DNA from 2 places in the Cytobacillus oceanisediminis genome. Region 2 is predicted to be linked to the other one. Evidence: riboswitches for the same ligand, from Rfam matches in the RefSeq annotation. Region 2 holds a riboswitch; the other holds the start of a gene.
The links. A riboswitch is a leader RNA that binds a small molecule or an ion and turns the genes downstream of it on or off. The one in region 2 is predicted to bind cyclic di-AMP.
Positions count from the first base shown of each region.

Region 1: it holds a riboswitch for cyclic di-AMP, as region 2 does, so the genes downstream of both, IRB79_RS04540 (cation:dicarboxylate symporter family transporter) here and IRB79_RS18440 (potassium channel family protein) in region 2, are expected to answer to the same signal.

Region 1 covers NZ_CP065511.1:861,175-869,970, forward strand. The annotation lists gene IRB79_RS04505 (VOC family protein) at 58-480, shown strand; gene IRB79_RS04510 (GNAT family N-acetyltransferase) at 568-1,101, opposite strand; gene IRB79_RS04515 (hypothetical protein) at 1,373-1,981, shown strand; gene IRB79_RS04520 (DUF7167 family protein) at 2,003-2,215, shown strand; gene IRB79_RS04525 (NAD(P)H-dependent flavin oxidoreductase) at 2,380-3,351, shown strand; gene IRB79_RS04530 (dienelactone hydrolase family protein) at 3,528-4,124, shown strand; gene IRB79_RS04535 (hypothetical protein) at 4,378-4,779, shown strand; cyclic di-AMP (ydaO/yuaA leader) riboswitch at 4,935-5,085, shown strand; gene IRB79_RS04540 (cation:dicarboxylate symporter family transporter) at 5,212-6,474, shown strand; gene IRB79_RS04545 (hypothetical protein) at 6,608-6,823, shown strand; gene IRB79_RS04550 (DUF4256 domain-containing protein) at 7,384-7,944, shown strand; gene IRB79_RS04555 (SDR family oxidoreductase) at 8,026-8,358, shown strand.
Region 2 covers NZ_CP065511.1:3,690,266-3,699,061, forward strand. The annotation lists gene IRB79_RS18410 (tetratricopeptide repeat protein) at 1-292, opposite strand, end outside; gene IRB79_RS18415 (YolD-like family protein) at 384-737, opposite strand; gene IRB79_RS18420 (FUSC family protein) at 880-3,060, shown strand; gene IRB79_RS18425 (DUF1450 domain-containing protein) at 3,306-3,575, opposite strand; gene IRB79_RS18430 (MarR family winged helix-turn-helix transcriptional regulator) at 4,040-4,474, opposite strand; gene IRB79_RS18435 (TrkH family potassium uptake protein) at 4,548-5,918, opposite strand; gene IRB79_RS18440 (potassium channel family protein) at 5,969-6,625, opposite strand; cyclic di-AMP (ydaO/yuaA leader) riboswitch at 6,704-6,854, opposite strand; gene IRB79_RS18445 (endonuclease) at 6,968-8,131, opposite strand; gene IRB79_RS18450 (DinB family protein) at 8,293-8,796, opposite strand, start outside.

The DNA.
Region 1 (8,796 bases), 2.5 Mb from region 2:
GATCTTCTTCGCAAAGATTTGAAGTTTTATTTATACGAGTTTATTGGGAGGTCTTATATGAAACCACGAATTTCAGTTATCACATTAGGTGTAGATGATTTAGAAAGGTCCTTACATTTCTATCAGAAGGGTCTTGGACTTCCAACACAGGGGATAGTAGGAAGAGAATTCGAGCATGGTGCTGTGGCGTTTTTTGATCTGCAATCAGGATTAAAACTGGCAATTTGGAATCGTAAAGATATCGCTCATGACACAAGCATGAAGCAGACAGGAATAAGCCCAACTGAATTTACAATTGGGCATAATGTTGGGAGTAAAGAAGAGGTAGATACGGTAATGGAACAGGCTGAGAGTGCGGGTGCAGTTATTACGGTTCAAGCTCAAGACACCTTTTGGGGTGGATATTCTGGATACTTCCAAGACCCAGATGGGCATTTGTGGGAAGTGGTTTGGAATCCTGCTTGGGAATTTACAGAATAAGTTCCATTGCAATGCCTTTATCAATAAATAGGTACAAGAGCTGCCGATCAAGCTTGTTGATCGGCAGCTCTTTTTTTATCCAGCCTCTTATTCTGAAAAAGCTTTTGAATAATGGACAACACCGGCAGCGTTTTTAAGAGCATTCTCCGTCAATTCCAGAGCCATGAACACTTCGTCAGGTACTTCAAACGGAGCCTGGATATTCCAAAGGCTGGCTGGCTTAAAGCCGAACTTTGGATAGTAATCCTTATGACCTAGCACGACTATGGATTGATATCCGGCCGCTTTTGCCTTGTTAAGTGCAGTTCGAATTAATTGACTGCCGATGCCTTTTCCTTGATAACCGGGAGCAACAGAAACGGGGGCAAGTGCCAGAGAATCTGCAGCTTTCCCGCCATCAGCTATGGTGATTTTTGATAGAAGTATGTGACCCACAACCTCCTTAGCCTGAGTTAACGCTACTAAAGAAAGCTCCGGAATAAATGCGTCTGAATTTCTGATTCTTTTAACAAGGAAATGTTCTGTCTTGTCGCTGTATTCTTCATTTAAAAAAGCTTTTTTGATCATTCCTTCCGTGGAATGATAGTCTGCAGGGAGTTCTTGCCGAATTAAAATATCCATTTATAGTCTCCTGTTCTATAAGTGATTTATAAAGTTCGATATAAATGGCACTTTCTCATGCAGGCAGCCATGAAGAAAGTGTTACTCCTCCAGCTCTAAACATAAATTCAACAAACAAAAACCTCCAATTTGGGATGTTTTCATTTTATTAAGTTATCTGGCAATGGTCAACGGTATCAGCACTCGTGAATAGTCGAGGAATTGCCTGCAAAGGAGAAATAGCTTTTTTATTGAATATGTAGGTAATGAGCTTAATAAAGAGGTGATGTCTGTGCTTTTTCATTATCATTTTTGGACTCCGCATGTGGAGGAAACAGAAAGATTTTACGTAAATAACGGCTTTCTTATATATCAGCGAATTGGAAAATACCAGGGGGTTTTTCAGAACTTTGATCCTCCTTTAGTGTGGGACGACTTCCGGGAGAAGAAAATCCTTTTTCGTATAATCGAAGCAAGAAAAGGGACCGTAAATATCACTTTTGGATATGGAAAGAAGGTAATATTTGACCATATAGGCTTTTGGGTATCTGAAAAAGAACAAGAGCTTATATGTCAAAATGCAGATAATATGGATTGGACTGTTGATAGGGGGGAACGAAGAACGTTTATTACAACCCCTTATTCTTTTAGGATAGAACTTCAAACAAACAAAGATATAGTAGATTCGATGACTGATAACATAAAAATAGAAGAATTAAGATTAGAAACAAAGAAAACGGGGTTAGAAGATGACCTTTCCATTATGTTTGGAAAACCTGTCAGCTCAATTAAATCGGTAATTGGTGAGACAGTTACAATCAGGGAAGCTGTTTTAAAGGGTTTCTCATCGAAACCATTAGTGGACCCTAATGGCGTAAGGATTTTGAATGGATACTGCTGATTTAATATAGGGGGAAACACTATGGGAAGAACGGTTACTTTCTCATTTAGCAGTACCCAGTATGAGGGTGCTGAGGCGACAGAGACATTTACTTTTGAAAAATTAGGCATTGACGAGAATATGGATGATAATGCCTTAGAAAAAGAATTAGAAGAAATCTTTCAAGCTTGGGTTTGGGATAAACTCAATATTTCTTATAGTATAGTAACTACCAAAGAAAAGGATAAGTTGTGATGATTCCTGTTAAATCTAACATACGATAAAAAGAGTTATTTGGCCTTTCTTGAACATTTTGTGACAATCGCTAAATTACCACCTGATTTTAGTATCAGGTATTATATTTATAACTATTCAACTGACCCCCATTCGCACAATAATGGAGAAGAAATAATTCGACGTTGAAATGGGGTATTCTTTTGAGATTTCCACAATTAAGAATTGGTCATATGAAGCCAAAATTTCCAATCATGCAAGGTGGTATGGGCGTAGGTATTTCTTTAAGTGGTCTGTCGTCAGCTGTTGCGAATGCCGGGGGGATTGGAACTATTTCTGGAACAGGAATTAGCATCGAAGATTTAAGATTGCATATAAGAAAGGCTAAGGCATCTATCAAGGGTGAGGGCTATATTGGGGTGAATGTTCTTTTTGCCATGAATGATTTTGCTGAAAAAATGAAAGCAGCGATTGAGGAAAAGGCTGATTTCATTATTTCAGGTGCTGGAATATCAAGAGATATGTACAGCTGGGGCAAAGAATCTGGCACACCGGTCATCTCGATTGTGTCATCTGCTAGGCTGGCCAAAATGTCAGAACGGCTTGGTGCTTCTGCCGTTGTGGTCGAGGGCAATGAAGCAGGAGGACATTTAGGAACTGAAAGACCGCTGTTTGATATTTTACAGGAAGTCGTGGAAGCAGTTAAGATTCCTGTCATTGCTGCTGGAGGGATTATGACAGGAAGAGATATCGCTCATGCCATTCATATCGGTGCTTCCGGTGTTCAGATGGGAACAAGATTTGTCGCAAGTCAAGAATGTGATGCACCATTATCCTTCAAAGAAAAGTATGTCCATGCCAAACAGGAAGATATCGTCATGGTGAAAACCACCGTAGGGCTGGAAGGCCGTGCCATTAAGAACCACTTTACAGAGCAGATATCTGACAATAAAAAGGTGAAAATAAAGAAATGTATCGATTGCCTGAAAAACTGCTCTTATCGCTTTTGCACAATGGATTCCTTGATAACTTCCATGGATGGGGACTGCGAGAATGGTCTCGTATTTGCGGGGGCAAGAGTCCATGAAATTAACGAAATATTGCCTGTTCAGACGATCATCAATAACCTCAAAACTGAATATGAAGCTTGTATTTAATTTTATATTGGTGCATTGCTTCAAGTCTAGCTGCCAAATAGGCGGCTTTTTTTATTTAAAGGGGTGTTTAGATGATGAAGGAATAAATCATTTAAATATAGAATACCTTTTTGAATGGGATAAAGATAAAGAATGGGTCGTGAATGGGAGAAGAAATATGGAGAATAAGGGACACAATCATGAAAAGACAGAGTAATTCTAATTCGTTAATCCTCGTAATCCACGAAATCTATGGAATAAATCAACATATTAAGAGTTTTTGCGAATTATTATCAAAGCAGGGTTTTGATGTGACTTGCCCAAATTTATTAGAGCGAGAGACACCTTTTGAATATTCTCAAGAGGAAGCCGCTTACCGTCATTTTATGGATCATGTAGGATTCGCCAGTACTGCCCAAAAAATCAAAGGTTTATTATCAGATGTTAAAGGTGAATACGAAAAAATATTTATCATTGGTTTCAGTGTAGGTGCCACAGTTGCCTGGCTGTGCTGTGAGGAGGATGGTATTGATGGAATAGTTGGCTACTACGGTTCCCGGATTAGGGACTATGTGGAGTTGACACCCAAGTGTCCTGCAATGCTATTCTTTCCGGAGGAAGAGCAGTCTTTTAATGTTGACGAGGTACTATTAACCTTGGAAAAAAAGAAAATTGAAGTACATAAATTTACAGGAAAACATGGATTCAGTGACCCTTATTCCTCTAGATATGATGCAAAATCAGAACAAGAAGCATTTAGCAAAACGATAGAATTTTTATTTCATATTGATTGAGGTATTTTAAAGCTAAAGGTGAGTGTTATCGACCTGGGAATTTTAATAAAAGGTTTACAAGCTCGTTCAATATTATTAATACAAAGATGCTAATTTAGATTAAGCGGGGATAGCATGTGTGGCTATCATTGTATTTGGCGCAGGCGGAGCCAAATGCTTTTTTTGTTTTGCTTATAAAAAGTTTGATTATTGTAAATTCAACTTAATAAGCTTACTTTTTATTATGCAGCCTCCATAAAGGATGAGGTGGGAAATGTCTATTATTTTAGGGAGAAAAATCTTAGCGTCCATTTTTAGCAGTGTGTTATTTGCACTGATTTTTTCAGTGCTAACCGGCTTTGATATGAATTCATTTGTAAATTTATATTATTTAAACTTTATGTTTGTCGTTACTTATGGAGTAATCAATTCCAGATTCAGTGACTGGTTGAGCAAGAAGCTTTTCACTTCAAACACTAATCGTGAAATTGCCTCCTTTTTTTTCCATTGTTTATTTGGTTCAGTGTTAAAAGAGCTTAGTCTTGTTTCAGCTGTCTCTTTTTTCATCATTGACCGTTTACTGACAAAAGTAAAAATAAGATGGTGGTCAGTAAGTATAGCTTTATTCGTTATAGTGCTTATATTTATCTTTGTTATTAATATTGATTTCCTATAACAAGTGCAAGAGCTGAAAACTCATTGAATTTCAGCTCTTTTTTGGTGTCAAAGGGACAATTTTGTTCAATATTGGCTGATACTCCTATGAAAGCTCAAGCTCTGCCGGTAATACTTAACTGTTTACAAAAATTATCTCGAAATAATATAATAATCTAGTGATGTATGCTTAATCTTATTTTAAGAACGGGGGACCCAATATTTACAGCGGAGTTTCCGCTTGGGGTGAATCCTATCTATGGAAGGGCTTACTGTTTCCACAGTCCTAACCCGAAAGCTAACCTCGTCAGCGTTTAAGGAAACATAAGAGAATATGAAATAGTGTGAATTGACAAAATCCGTATTTTTGGCGATTTTCTTTTTTATCAGGATCATCTTTGTTTCCCTTGCCTGCGCAGCACGTATAAAACTAAACAAGAAGGTAGGGTAATTGATGAAAAAAATTAAATTAAGTTTAGCCACTCAAATTTTCATCGGTCTTATTTTAGGGATTGCGGTTGGTGGTATTTTCTATGGAAGTGAAACGGCGCAAAGTGTCCTGCAGCCGTTTGGCGATCTTTTTATCCGCTTAATCAAAATGATCGTGGTTCCCATTGTACTATCAACGATTATTGTTGCCATTGCTGGTGTTGGAGACATAAAGTCCGTTGGTAAGCTTGGCGGGAAATCATTGGCTTATTTTATCGGCATGACCATGGTTGCCATTGTGGTTGGCCTGATTGCCGGCAATGTGATTCAGCCTGGTGCCGGCCTGAATATGGACAGCCTGCAGCAAAGTGACATTTCAAGCTATGTCGAAACCAATAAAGAGCAGGAGGGCAAGTCGATAGCGGATACATTTTTGCATATCGTACCTACTAATCCTGTACAAGCCATGGTTGAAGGAGATATGCTGGCGATTATCTTCTTTGCCGTTGTATTTGGCCTCGGAATTGCAGCAATTGGGGAAAAGGGAAAACCAGTTCTGAGATTTTTCGAAGGCACGGCAAAGGCCATGTTCTATGTGACAAACCTATTTATGAAGTATGCACCAATCGGAGTATTTGCCTTAATTGGTGTAACAATTTCCAAGTATGGTTTTGCCTCATTGATTCCATTGGGCAAGCTGGCACTTACTGTATATGGAGCCATGATATTCTTTGTTCTAGTTGTGTTAGGGATAATGGCCAAAGTTGTCGGGTTCAGCATCTTTAAATTATTGAAGATGATTAAAGAAGAATTGATTTTGGCATTTTCAACTGCAAGTTCTGAAACAGTGCTTCCGAGAATCATGGACAAAATGGAGAAAGCGGGAAGCCCGAAACATATTTCGTCATTCGTTATTCCAACAGGCTACTCTTTTAACCTGGACGGATCCGTTTTATATCAGGCCATTGCCTCTTTATTTATTGCACAGATGTTTGGAATAGAATTAAGCATAGGGCAGCAAATTACGTTAATGTTAGTACTGATGGTTACATCGAAAGGAATGGCGGGAGTGCCGGGCGTATCCTTTGTCGTGCTGCTGGCTACATTCAGCACAATCGGATTGCCTGCAGAAGGCCTTGCCTTTATTGCCGGCATCGACCGTATCCTTGATATGGGCCGAACAGCCGTTAACGTGGTGGGGAACTCACTGGCGGCGATTGTTATTGCTAAGTGGGAAGGTCAATTTAACCCTCCAGCAGAAGAAAGATTTGAGCAACAAGCTTCATAATAAATTGGAAAACACTAACAAATGGCAGCGTATTTGTTAGTGTTTTTTTGTTTCTTTGTGGCATTCCATAAAGAGAGGAAGATGGAGCAGGTTCGGACAGAAAAGCGGGAAACCAACGTGAATGAGTCCGAAGATGGAGCAAGTTCGGACAGAAAAGCGGGAAATCAACGTGAACGAGTCCGAAGGTGGAGCAGGTTTGGACAGAAAAGCGGGAAATCAACGTGAACGAGTCCGAAGATGGAGCAGGTTTGGACAGAAAAGCGGGAAATCAATGAGAAAGTCCGAAGGTGGAGCAGGTTTGGACAGAAAAGCGGGAAATCAACGTGAGAGAGTCCGAAGGTGGAGCTAGTTCGGACAGAAAAGCGGGAAACCAACGTGAATGAGTCCGAAGGTGGAGCAGGTTCGGACAGAAAAACGGGAAATCAACGTGAGAGAGTCCGAAGGTGGAGCAGGTTCGGACAGAAAAACAGGAAACCAACGTGAGAGAGTCCGAAGGTGGAGCAGGTTCGGACAGAAAAACAGGAAACCAACGTGAACGAGTCCGAAGATGGAGCAGGTTCGGACAGAAAAGCGGGAAATCAACGTGAGAGAGTCCGAAGGTGGAGCAGGTTCGGACAGAAAAACAGGAAATCAACGTGAGAGAGTCCGAAGGTGGAGCTAGTTCGGACAGAAAAGCGGGAAACCAACGTGAATGAGTCCGAAGGTGGAGCTAGTTCGGACAGAAAAACAGGAAACCAACGTGAACGAGTCCGAAGATGGAGATAGTTCGGACAGAAAAACAGGAAACCAACGTGAGAGAGTCCGAAGGTGGCTCATGAAAAGTTAATGCTGCTCCACTTTTATCAAATAGCCCTTCAGGGTCATAATTATATTATAATGGAGTAAAAACTAGGAGGAGTTAACTTGACAATGGGAAATATGGAGCTGTCACCAGAACAGCGTGAAGAACTGCTTGAAACTCTGAAAGCACGTTTTGAGAAAAACATGCACCGCCATGAAGGTGTGGAGTGGGCTGATGTTCAAGCGAAGCTCGAGGCTAATCCTGAAAAATTGTGGTCACTCAATGAAATGGAAGGGACTGAAGGTGAACCGGATGTTGTCCGCCATGATCAAGAGACCGACGAATACATATTTTATGATTGTTCAGCTGAAAGTCCAAAAGGCAGGAGAAGTATTTGTTACGACTGTGAAGCGCTGGAGGCACGGAAAAAACACAAGCCGGAAAACAGTGCTATGGATATGGCAGCTGCCATGGGCATTGAACTTTTAACAGAAGAGCAATACCGGGAACTTCAGGAGCTTGAAAATGTCGATAAGAAAACCTCGAGCTGGGTGCAAACACCTGAGAATATCAGAAAACTTGGAGGGGCTATCTTTTGTGACCGCCGCTACGACACTGTTTTTGTGTATCACAATGGAGCCGATTCCTACTATGGTGCAAGGGGTTTCCGCGGCTCGCTGAGGGTGTAGACTCATTGCAAATCTACTTCCTGGATTACACTATAACAAACAGGTTTTGTAATGTGCTGCCATTTCGGCGGCTTTTTCTTTATGAGAAAACTGGCAATTCAGTTGATAATTGTACAGGGGAAATTTAAATGTCAAAGTGTAGATGGGGGTGAATTTGCTGATCATCTAATAGGTTTAGCGGATAAAGAACCGCAAGGAAGAGCGGAGGATTTTGGCGGACCAGATGTAATGACATTAAGAGAAATGGCTGAACTGAAAATCAAACTAAATAATGAACCAAATAAAGTTTTAAGCTTATCTCTAACTGGAAAACTATATAAATCCTTTTCTGATGGGAAAAACACCAATCCTGCCCGGAAAATGGGAAAAATCACATTCGGGGAATATCTAAGTGAAAAGATAAAGGGGCAGTAGTGCACTCATACTGATTGAGGCGTTGATCCAGGAAGGGATTAACGCTATTTTTGTGGAACTACCTTAATATGCAGATATGGAATCCAGATTAAAAATTACATAATAGAGGTAATCACCTATGATTTATTTTAGATTTTGTTTTTATCAATTTTTTTTATTTTCCACGCTTTTTGTTATTAACATCAACTTTGATAAATACATCAGTAAACCATTTACTCGTGTTGATTTAATCGCCATATGTATAAGTGTGCCTATCCTAATCATTCTTTTTATCGTTGTAAGTAAGTTATATAGAAGATTCGAGGTTATTAGATTGCGAAATAAAATATTCATTTCAATCCCTATTTTTATCATATCAGTCCTATTTGTAGGGTTTCTTGAGCAGCTGTTCTTCTAAAAATCAGCTGCCGATATGGCTGCTTTCTGTACTTAAATTAA
Region 2 (8,796 bases):
CTTTCTGGAACACCAACTTTGACTTTTCATATTCCCCAAGTGTCCGGTATGTGCTCCCAAGACCCAAAATAGCGCCTGGCAGATCTGATTCAGGCAGCCCAAGTTCGATCGCTTTTTCATAATAAGAAACAGCTTTCGATTCCTCCCCTAAAACGTCAAAACTCCAGCCGCACTGATAATGAATGACTGGGTTTACAGGATACTCTTCAGCCAATTTTACAAGCAGAAGGTTGGAATCTTTGTATTTTCCGAGATTGCGAAGTACAATCACTTTTTCTAAGTCCGTGCTCATAGGTACCTCCGATCACCGCTTTCTTTCTATTATATCTAAAAATTGAAAATAACGGGTATGGTAAGGCTTCAACTTTTCTGCAAAAATGGAATTAAGGCTCTCTGCACTGTTCTTTCACTTCAACCGAAGTTATTTCGTCAAACATGACCTTCTCAAGAAACCCATCTTCCAATTCCAGATAAATTTTTCTGCTGATGCCATCCAGCCTGTTTACCCTCCCTGTGTATTCGCAGAAAAATCCTCCACGCCAGACTTTTACTTTTAGAAAGAAGGCAAATTCCATTGCATAGTTAATTTTGTTTTCATAATCCTCCAATTCATATTCATCAATAAGCGGCCTGTTTTGTGCCATTTGTTCAGTTTCCAATTTTCTTAGCATCGCCCGGTGTTCCGGCATGAAGTGGGCTGGCTGCCATTTTATTTTCCCTCTGTCCTTTAGCGGCATAGTAAATCCCTCCATCCTCTATTATAGAACATTTGTTCTGTTTTTAAACCTGTAAAGCATAAAACCTCAAGCTGGTTCATTTGGATAATAAAAGTACGAGTGGTAAAATGATCTTTAACTCTCTGAAAAGATTGGTGAAACAATGAAGCAGTTTCCTATAAAACACCGGTGGCTCGGACGTTTGCTGGCATCCGATCCCGGGCTTATCCGATTTCAAAAAGCTGGACGGGCCACTTTAAGTTTAATGGCTTCAGTCTTTACGACTTTGTTCATCATGCAATTGGCTGGTGCTGATGCTGCTCTCACTCCGGCGATAGTGTCTGGAATGGCAGGCATGCTTGGCATCATGATTGTGATGGATGACTCAAAAAAAGGTAAAATGCTCACAACTGGCTTACTTGGACTTTCAGCCATGGCAGGGGTATCGATCGGTTCCCTATTGGCGGGAAGCACGGTCTTTGTCGATATTACAATGGTTCTGTTAATCTTCTTAAGCTTTTATTTGACCCGCTTTGGGGTGCGATATTTTTCTCTATGCATGATTGCATTCATGACACTTTATTTTTCATCTATTCTAAAGTTATCAGGCAGTCAGCTTCCATCCTTTTACTTCGGCATCTGGATTGGGGTCGCGTATGCTTTTCTGTTCAATTTCATCCTTTTTCAGGACACCGCGAAAAACCTGAAAAGAAGCATTCGCTCCTTTCATTTCCAAAGCAATTTTACGTTCAACCTGTTAATTGAGGGGATGCAAGCCAAGGAAATGACTCCTCAACAACGGGAGGAATTGCAGAGAAACGTGCTGAAGCTCAGGGATTATGCTGTCATGGTTTCGGAGTATGTAAATGATGAAGATGTTCAAAAATTATGGCCAGGGCTGACCTCTACTCAGCTGAGGTTATATATATTTGATGCAGGTATGCTGATTGAAACACTGACAGACTCAATTCGAAGCTTAAAAAAAGCGAATGCCCTTGAAATTGATGAGCTGAGAAAACTCCTGGTTTGGGTAACCCGTTCTCTTCGTGATGCTGAGGTTCTTGCCCAACAATATGAAGAACAAAATCTTCGTGAAGCAGAGCTTGCTGTACAGGCCCTTCGCCTGCTTATTATTGATTTGTTCAACCGGGAAGACAAACCTGCAGGATGGCTGTTTTTGATCAGGCGGATCGAGTCCATTGCGAACCATGTCATCGAGGGCGGCATAACCATACAGCAGGCACTTCATAAAGTGAAAGACAATGAGATTAAATCATCCGAAGAGGCAGCTGAAGGCGAAACTGAAGATGAACCATCTGAAGAAGATAAGGGCATCAAACCTTCCACCAAAAAAGCTTTTCAGGCATTGACTGCTGCAATCATTTCCATCATTGCCGGCCAGATTCTTTCGCCTGACCAGCCTTATTGGGTTCTTTTAACAGCTTTTATTGTTTTGCTCGGAACGGAATCGATCGGGCGCATTTATACGAAAGGTTTTCAGCGTTCGGTTGGAACAATTATTGGAGCAGTAATTGGATTTACACTTGCAAGAATGGTCAGCGGCCATTCCGTCCTGGAAATTACGCTGATTTTTGCAGCGGTTTTTTTCGCCTTTTATTTGTTTGAGGTCTCCTATACGTTAATGAGCATGTTTATAACGATGCTGGTTGCTTTTATGTATGACCTTTTACTGGGAGGAATTACATTTTCCCTTATCAGTGCAAGAGTTATCGATACAATTGCCGGTGCCGGCATTGCATTCGGAGTTTCCTTATTTATTTTCCCAAAGAAAACGAAGGAAAAAGTGGCGGATACCATAAATGATTACCTTCAAGAACTGAAACCGTATGTCACTGAGTATGTGCGAAGCTTCCGGGAAGATGTGAACGTTAAGGAGCTTTCAGGCAAAGGCTTCTTATTGGATCAAAAACTTAAAACTATAAATGTTGAAGCGCAATCCCTGATAAAGAAACCCGGATCCCCGCGCCATGCTGATGTTAACAGATGGATTACACTATTTTCAGCCATCAATTACTATGCAAGACACCTTGTGGCTTCCTCCTACCGAAAAGGATTCGACTATCCCGATGAGCTGGTCGATGTTTTTATAAGGATTGAAGAAAAGCTTGAATTAAATATTGAGACATTAATGGATCTCATTAAAGACAGCGGAGACGGCATGCTTGTCTATAGTCTTGAAAATGAAAGGGAACAAATTGAACGATTGGCACCAGCAAGGCAGCAATCCCAGCGTGATTTGATTCATCACCTATATTTCATCTGGAGAATCAACAAAGCGATTATCGAATTGGCAGAAGATCTGGGTGCAGGGAAGGAGCAATGATGCTCCTTCTTTTTTATATGAATGAGTCGCTGCTCTTTCAGGATCAATAATAGATTAATTTGTACATTCGCATTCTCAATGTACCTCCAAAAAAAGAGCGATGCACTAAATGCATCACCCTGAATATGTTCATTTTTTTATTTTGAGCAGCCGTAAACTATTCAGGGTTACCCCAGAAAAATTATTCAGACATTAATTTGAATATTGTATGAAAAAAGGAATCGGATTGCATGCTCCGATTCCTTTTATTTCTTTACTTCTTCTTTCAGTTTTATCAATAATTCATCCGAATTCTCCGCTGCAATCAGTTTCCCGTCTACCAGGGCATAGGGTGATTGCCTGCATTCTTTGCATCTGCTCTGGCATTCGTATTCTTTATAGTTAATATTCTTCTGGCTCAGAAATTGATTAAATGCAGCAAAACTTTCTTCTTTTAAAAATTCATCCAGATTCCGCTGACAAAATTCAACCGAAGCCGTTTTTTGCTTTGAGAATAGTTTGTTGATGAGTTTCACCTGATCAAACTTCCTTCTGATTTTTCTTTAAAAACTCTAATGGCAGTATATATTGCTTTCCCTTCCCCTTCCTGCATATTTCGGGGACTTCATAATTATATCGAATCTGCTGCCCCTCTGTCGTCTTTATTGCTTCATTTCCAACAATTTTAAATAAAGTCTCATATGCAAACCTGTTAGTAATTTATTATACTATTATTAATGAAGGAACTGAATCGATTTACCTGGTAATTCAGATGGTTCAAATGTTTAAATTGCACATAAACTGATTCTCTTTAGAGTGCCGTTTTAAATTCTTATAGATTCCATGGCGACCGTTTTCTTTCCGCTCCTCTCATTTTCGGCTTCATGACAACCTCATGGCGACCATTTTCCCCTCGCTCCAAGATTTTTCGGCTTCAAGACCTTCACAAAAAAACAGGAAGAGCATCCCACTCTATCCTGCACCGGCCACAATCTTAATTTTAATTTTTACCCTCCACATTTCTTCTCATTTTCGTTAAAACATCGTCAACAATTCTCAGCTCTTCCTTCGTAATACCCGATGTGACGATCGAGTGAAATTCCTCTGTGATTGGATATACATGCTCACTGAGATTTTTGCCGCTTTCAGTTAGATAGACATTCAGAGATCTGCTGTCTTCCTTATTCATGCTTTTTTTGATAAACCCTTTCTTTTCAAGACTGCTCAGCATTCTGGTAATGTTGGATTTATCTTTATCCAGCCGCCTGGAAATTTCGTTTTGGCTTAATCCGTCTTCTTCCCAGAGAAGCATAAGAATAAGGTTCTGCTCAGGGGCAATATTTAAGTGGGCTAATTTAGTCTTAATATAGCTTGTTAAGTTCAGGTCTGTTTGATGGATCTTAATGCTTATATAGTCATTAAATCTGGTTTTCATTTAAAATCCCCTATCCTCTTTATGGTGGCATTTTATTGAAATCTGTCTAATACACCAGATAACTTTCCTTCACTTATCCAATCATGATTTTTTCTTCAGCATATTTAAAATTAGCTTTCTCTCTTCTTCTGGCAAGTGCGAAAGCAAGAGTTAAAGGACCCACCCTGCCTGCAAACATCATGAAAGAAATTAATGCCTTGCCGAGTGTACTAAGTTCCGTGGTTAATCCAAGAGACATCCCAACAGTGCCGAAAGCAGAAATCACTTCAAATAGAAGCATATTCAGCGGTGCATTTTCTGTTAAAGAAAGAAGAAATAGAACCAATGCTATTAATCCCATAGAGTACACTGTAATCGTAAAGGCCCGAAAAATTAATTCCTTCGGGATTCTTCTGCCCATCAGATTAACTTCTTCATCTTCTTTAATGAGAGCTCTGACAGCAAGCAGGATCAAAGCAAAGGTTGTTACTTTAATGCCTCCTGCCGTTCCGCCTGATCCTCCGCCAATAAACATTAGAAGCATGGTTATAAGCTGAGAGCCCATTGTCAGCTCACCTGTATTAAGCGAATTAAAGCCAGCGGTTCTTGGAACGACTCCATGAAAATAAGATCCTAAAAGTTTTTCCTTCATTCCCAAGTCACCAATTGTCGCGGGATTATTGAATTCTAAAAGAAATATGAAAACTGTGCCTAAAATATTTAGAATCAGTGTCATCAGCAAAACCAGTTTCGTATGGAGAGAAAGTTTCCGTAAGCTTTTATTGATTTTTAAATCAAGCAGCACGATATAGCCAATCCCCCCGATGATAAACAGCGAGCTTAACGTCATAATGACAGTAAAGTCCCCTGCATAACCCGTAACACTGCTAAAGTCGCCCATAATATCAAACCCGGCATTATTAAAAGCTGAGACCGAATGAAAAGCCCCATAATATAAAGATTGCGGAAATCCAAAATCTTCAGCCCAGCGAACAGCCAAAATGATGGCACCAATTGCTTCTACAATCAGAGTAAAAGCCACTACGAATTTTACGAGTCGGACCATCCCTTCAATTGTAAGCTGATTTAATGATTCCTGTATCATCAGCCTTCCTTTTAAGCCAATACTTTTCCCAAGCATAATGGCAATGAGAACTCCAAAGGTCATAAAACCAAGTCCGCCTATTTGTATAAGAGCCATAAGAACTACCTGGCCAAAAACAGTAAAAGTTGTTTGTGTATCCACGACGACTAAACCTGTTACACATACAGCAGAAGTCGCTTCAAATAATGCATCAATAAACGATAAATGATGCCTGTCACTAGTCGAAAAAGGCAGCATAAGCAGCAGGGTGCCAATGGCTATTAGAATTAAAAAGCCAACAGACAAAGCCTGTGCAGGATTCATCCTGATCCATGCGCTGGGGCGCTCAATTCTTCTTGTCCTTCTGGTTTCTTTGTACATGGTCCATAATCTCCTCATTAAAATGGTAATGGTAACATCATTGAAAAAGCTTATACTCCATGCCTCTCAAATCTGCCAATTCCTTTATTGTGTCCCATTACAATCAGGACGTCTCCCTTTAAAATAACCTCTTCAGCTGGCGGAGTAACGATTATTTCCTTCCCGCGCTGAATCCCCACGATATTACAGCCATACTTAGCCCGTATATTCAATTCTGATAGGGATTTATTGGCTATTTTATCTGAAGCCACTATCTCTACCATACTGTAATCTTCAGACAGCTCAATATAATCGATCATTTTTTCCGAAACAATATGGTGGGCAATCCGCTTTGCCATATCCCGCTCCGGATGGATAACACGATCGACGCCAATTTTATCGAGCACCCTGGCATGGTACTCATTATGTGCCTTTGCCCATACCTTCGGAATCCCCATTTCTTTTAATAACAGGGATGTCAATATGCTGGATTCAATGTTTTCACCAAATGAAACAAAAGCGTGATCAATATTTTTTATCCCTGATTGCTTTATCGCAGCTTCATCAATACCATTGATTTGAACCGCATATGTCACAAACTGTGCGTATTGATTCACTTTCTCCTGATCGACATCAATTGCGAGCACTTCCACTCCCAATTCATGAAATTCCTTTACGAGACTTCCGCCAAAGCGGCCTAAACCAAATACAGCATACTGTTTTTTCATTGAAGAAATTCCCTTCTTTTTGAAAATGAACACAAAAAAACCACTCTTAAAAAAAGAATGGCCAATGGTTTCCATCAACCCTTCTCTCGATTCGGCTTACGGAGTTAGCTGTCGGATTAGGGATTGAGAGTATCCCTTCTTAGCTTTAATATGCTAAGATTCACCCCAAGATAAACAAGGTTTATCAAAATTGGTTCCCCCGCTCTTAATGATTCAGCAAAAAGGTTTACTATGAAATTAATAAATATAAATTACTCCCATGGTAATCTCTTGTCAATCTTTTTTTACATAGCAGGTAAAATAAAAAGCACTTCCCTGTAACGGAAAGTGCTTTCCCTATGATTATTCCCAAATCGCTGTTGCCCACTCGGGATGATCTATAAATGGATTGCGGTTATGCTGGTAATCAGAATAGATGATTTCGTTTCTTCTCCGCTCGTTATCGTCTACTGGATCTTCCTTATGCCATTGAAGCAGGACAGACATTTTGCCATGATAAGGAGCAGAGCCATTATTGACCTGATTGTTTAGCTCCAGATCCACTTCTCCGCTGTCTCCTTCATAACGGACAGCCATATAAAAAAGCATCCTCGCAACATCGCCTTTTACTGCATCCCTAGGTTCCCAGGAATCTGAATCATAGTAGTTTCCCAGTGCCTCTGAATGCTGGGTGCCCCCATGGTCAAAGTCAAGATTCCCTCTCGAGCTATTTACAGAAGCATCTGTTGGCCGCAAATGATGCAAGTCTGTTCCCGCACCCATCGCTGTACCAAAATCCCCATGCGATTTTGCCCAAACATGCTCCCTGTTCCAATCATTGACGCCAGAACCATTGGTGAATTTCCCCTGAGAGCGGCCAGTATACAAAAGAATGACGTTATTGGAATTGGCAGGATCTTCATCGGTCTCGCGCAGTGCTTCCCATACATTCGAATAGGAAATTTCCGTGTGGTCATCAATGATCGTATGGAGGGCTGTTTTTAAAGCCTTTCCTGTTTTTCCGTTTGCAGCATCATAATATCCTCCTGGTTCAGGGCCGGGATCGGCTGTTCCATCACCAGCTTGTTCGAAGGCCGTCCCATCTTTTAGCCCCGGATGAGAAAAATAGGCGGTAAGCGTTCCGGTTACCTTGATTTTTTCTCCAATCAAAGATGGATTGGATTTTAAGCCGAAAGCTGAGCGAAACGTGAAAGGAATTTGAACATAAAGCATCCTAGCTGTGCTGGTCTCTGATGGACTATCCGCCAGGGCCAAAGCATAGTCATTTGGAAACCCGCTGGAAATAACTGTATTTGCCGCAGTCGGCTGTCCAACCACATAGCCTTGAACCGTTTTGGAAGAGCTGTTTTGAGTATTGATTCCCTGTGAAACGGAATAAGGTGATGACCAGGAGCCATCCCCGGCAGCTGCCCTGGTTATTGAATTTTGAATGGGCTGCATCACGGTCAGAATGACAGTAACCAGAATAAAAGTTAACAACAGGCCTTTTTTCTTACGATTCAGCATTCAGTCGCCTCCATATTTTTTTGAAAGGACTTATGAATAATCAGAAAAGTCGCAATCATCTCCAAGTATAAATGAACACCTTCGGCCATAGCATGAGGTATTGGTCCCAAAACTTTACAGTTTTACAATACTTAACAATGATGCAATTTATTTTAAAGTGCTTACTTTTTTAAAATGCCCAAATACTCAATCCAAGGACCAACATCTGTCCTGTACCTATTTGCCAATACTCTTGAAATCTGTGAAATATGCGTAAGGTCATGCACAGCCCAAGTGGAAATCAATTCCCTGACTCTTACTGGACCAAATGCCGGATGAAGCCCTTTCTTTTCGAAATGAGTTTCCAGATCAGTTATACCTCTAAGTGTGGCCAAATTCTTCATTCTAAGGGTCTTAAAGACTTCAAGCTTTTCTTCAAGTGATAGATCCTCTGACACATTTAAATGAGCAAAACGGTCAAATGGAGGAAATGGCTTGCTTTCCCCTTCCTGCAGAATAAATTTCAGTCGAGGAATCCAATTTTTCTCCTCCCCATCAATCAAATGATCAACCACTTCGGCTGCATTCCACGTGCCATCCCCTTCATTGCCATTAAGCCATTCCGAAGAAAGACCGCTTAGTATTGCAACTAGCGTATGGGGTGTACGTTCAAGAATCTCAATAGC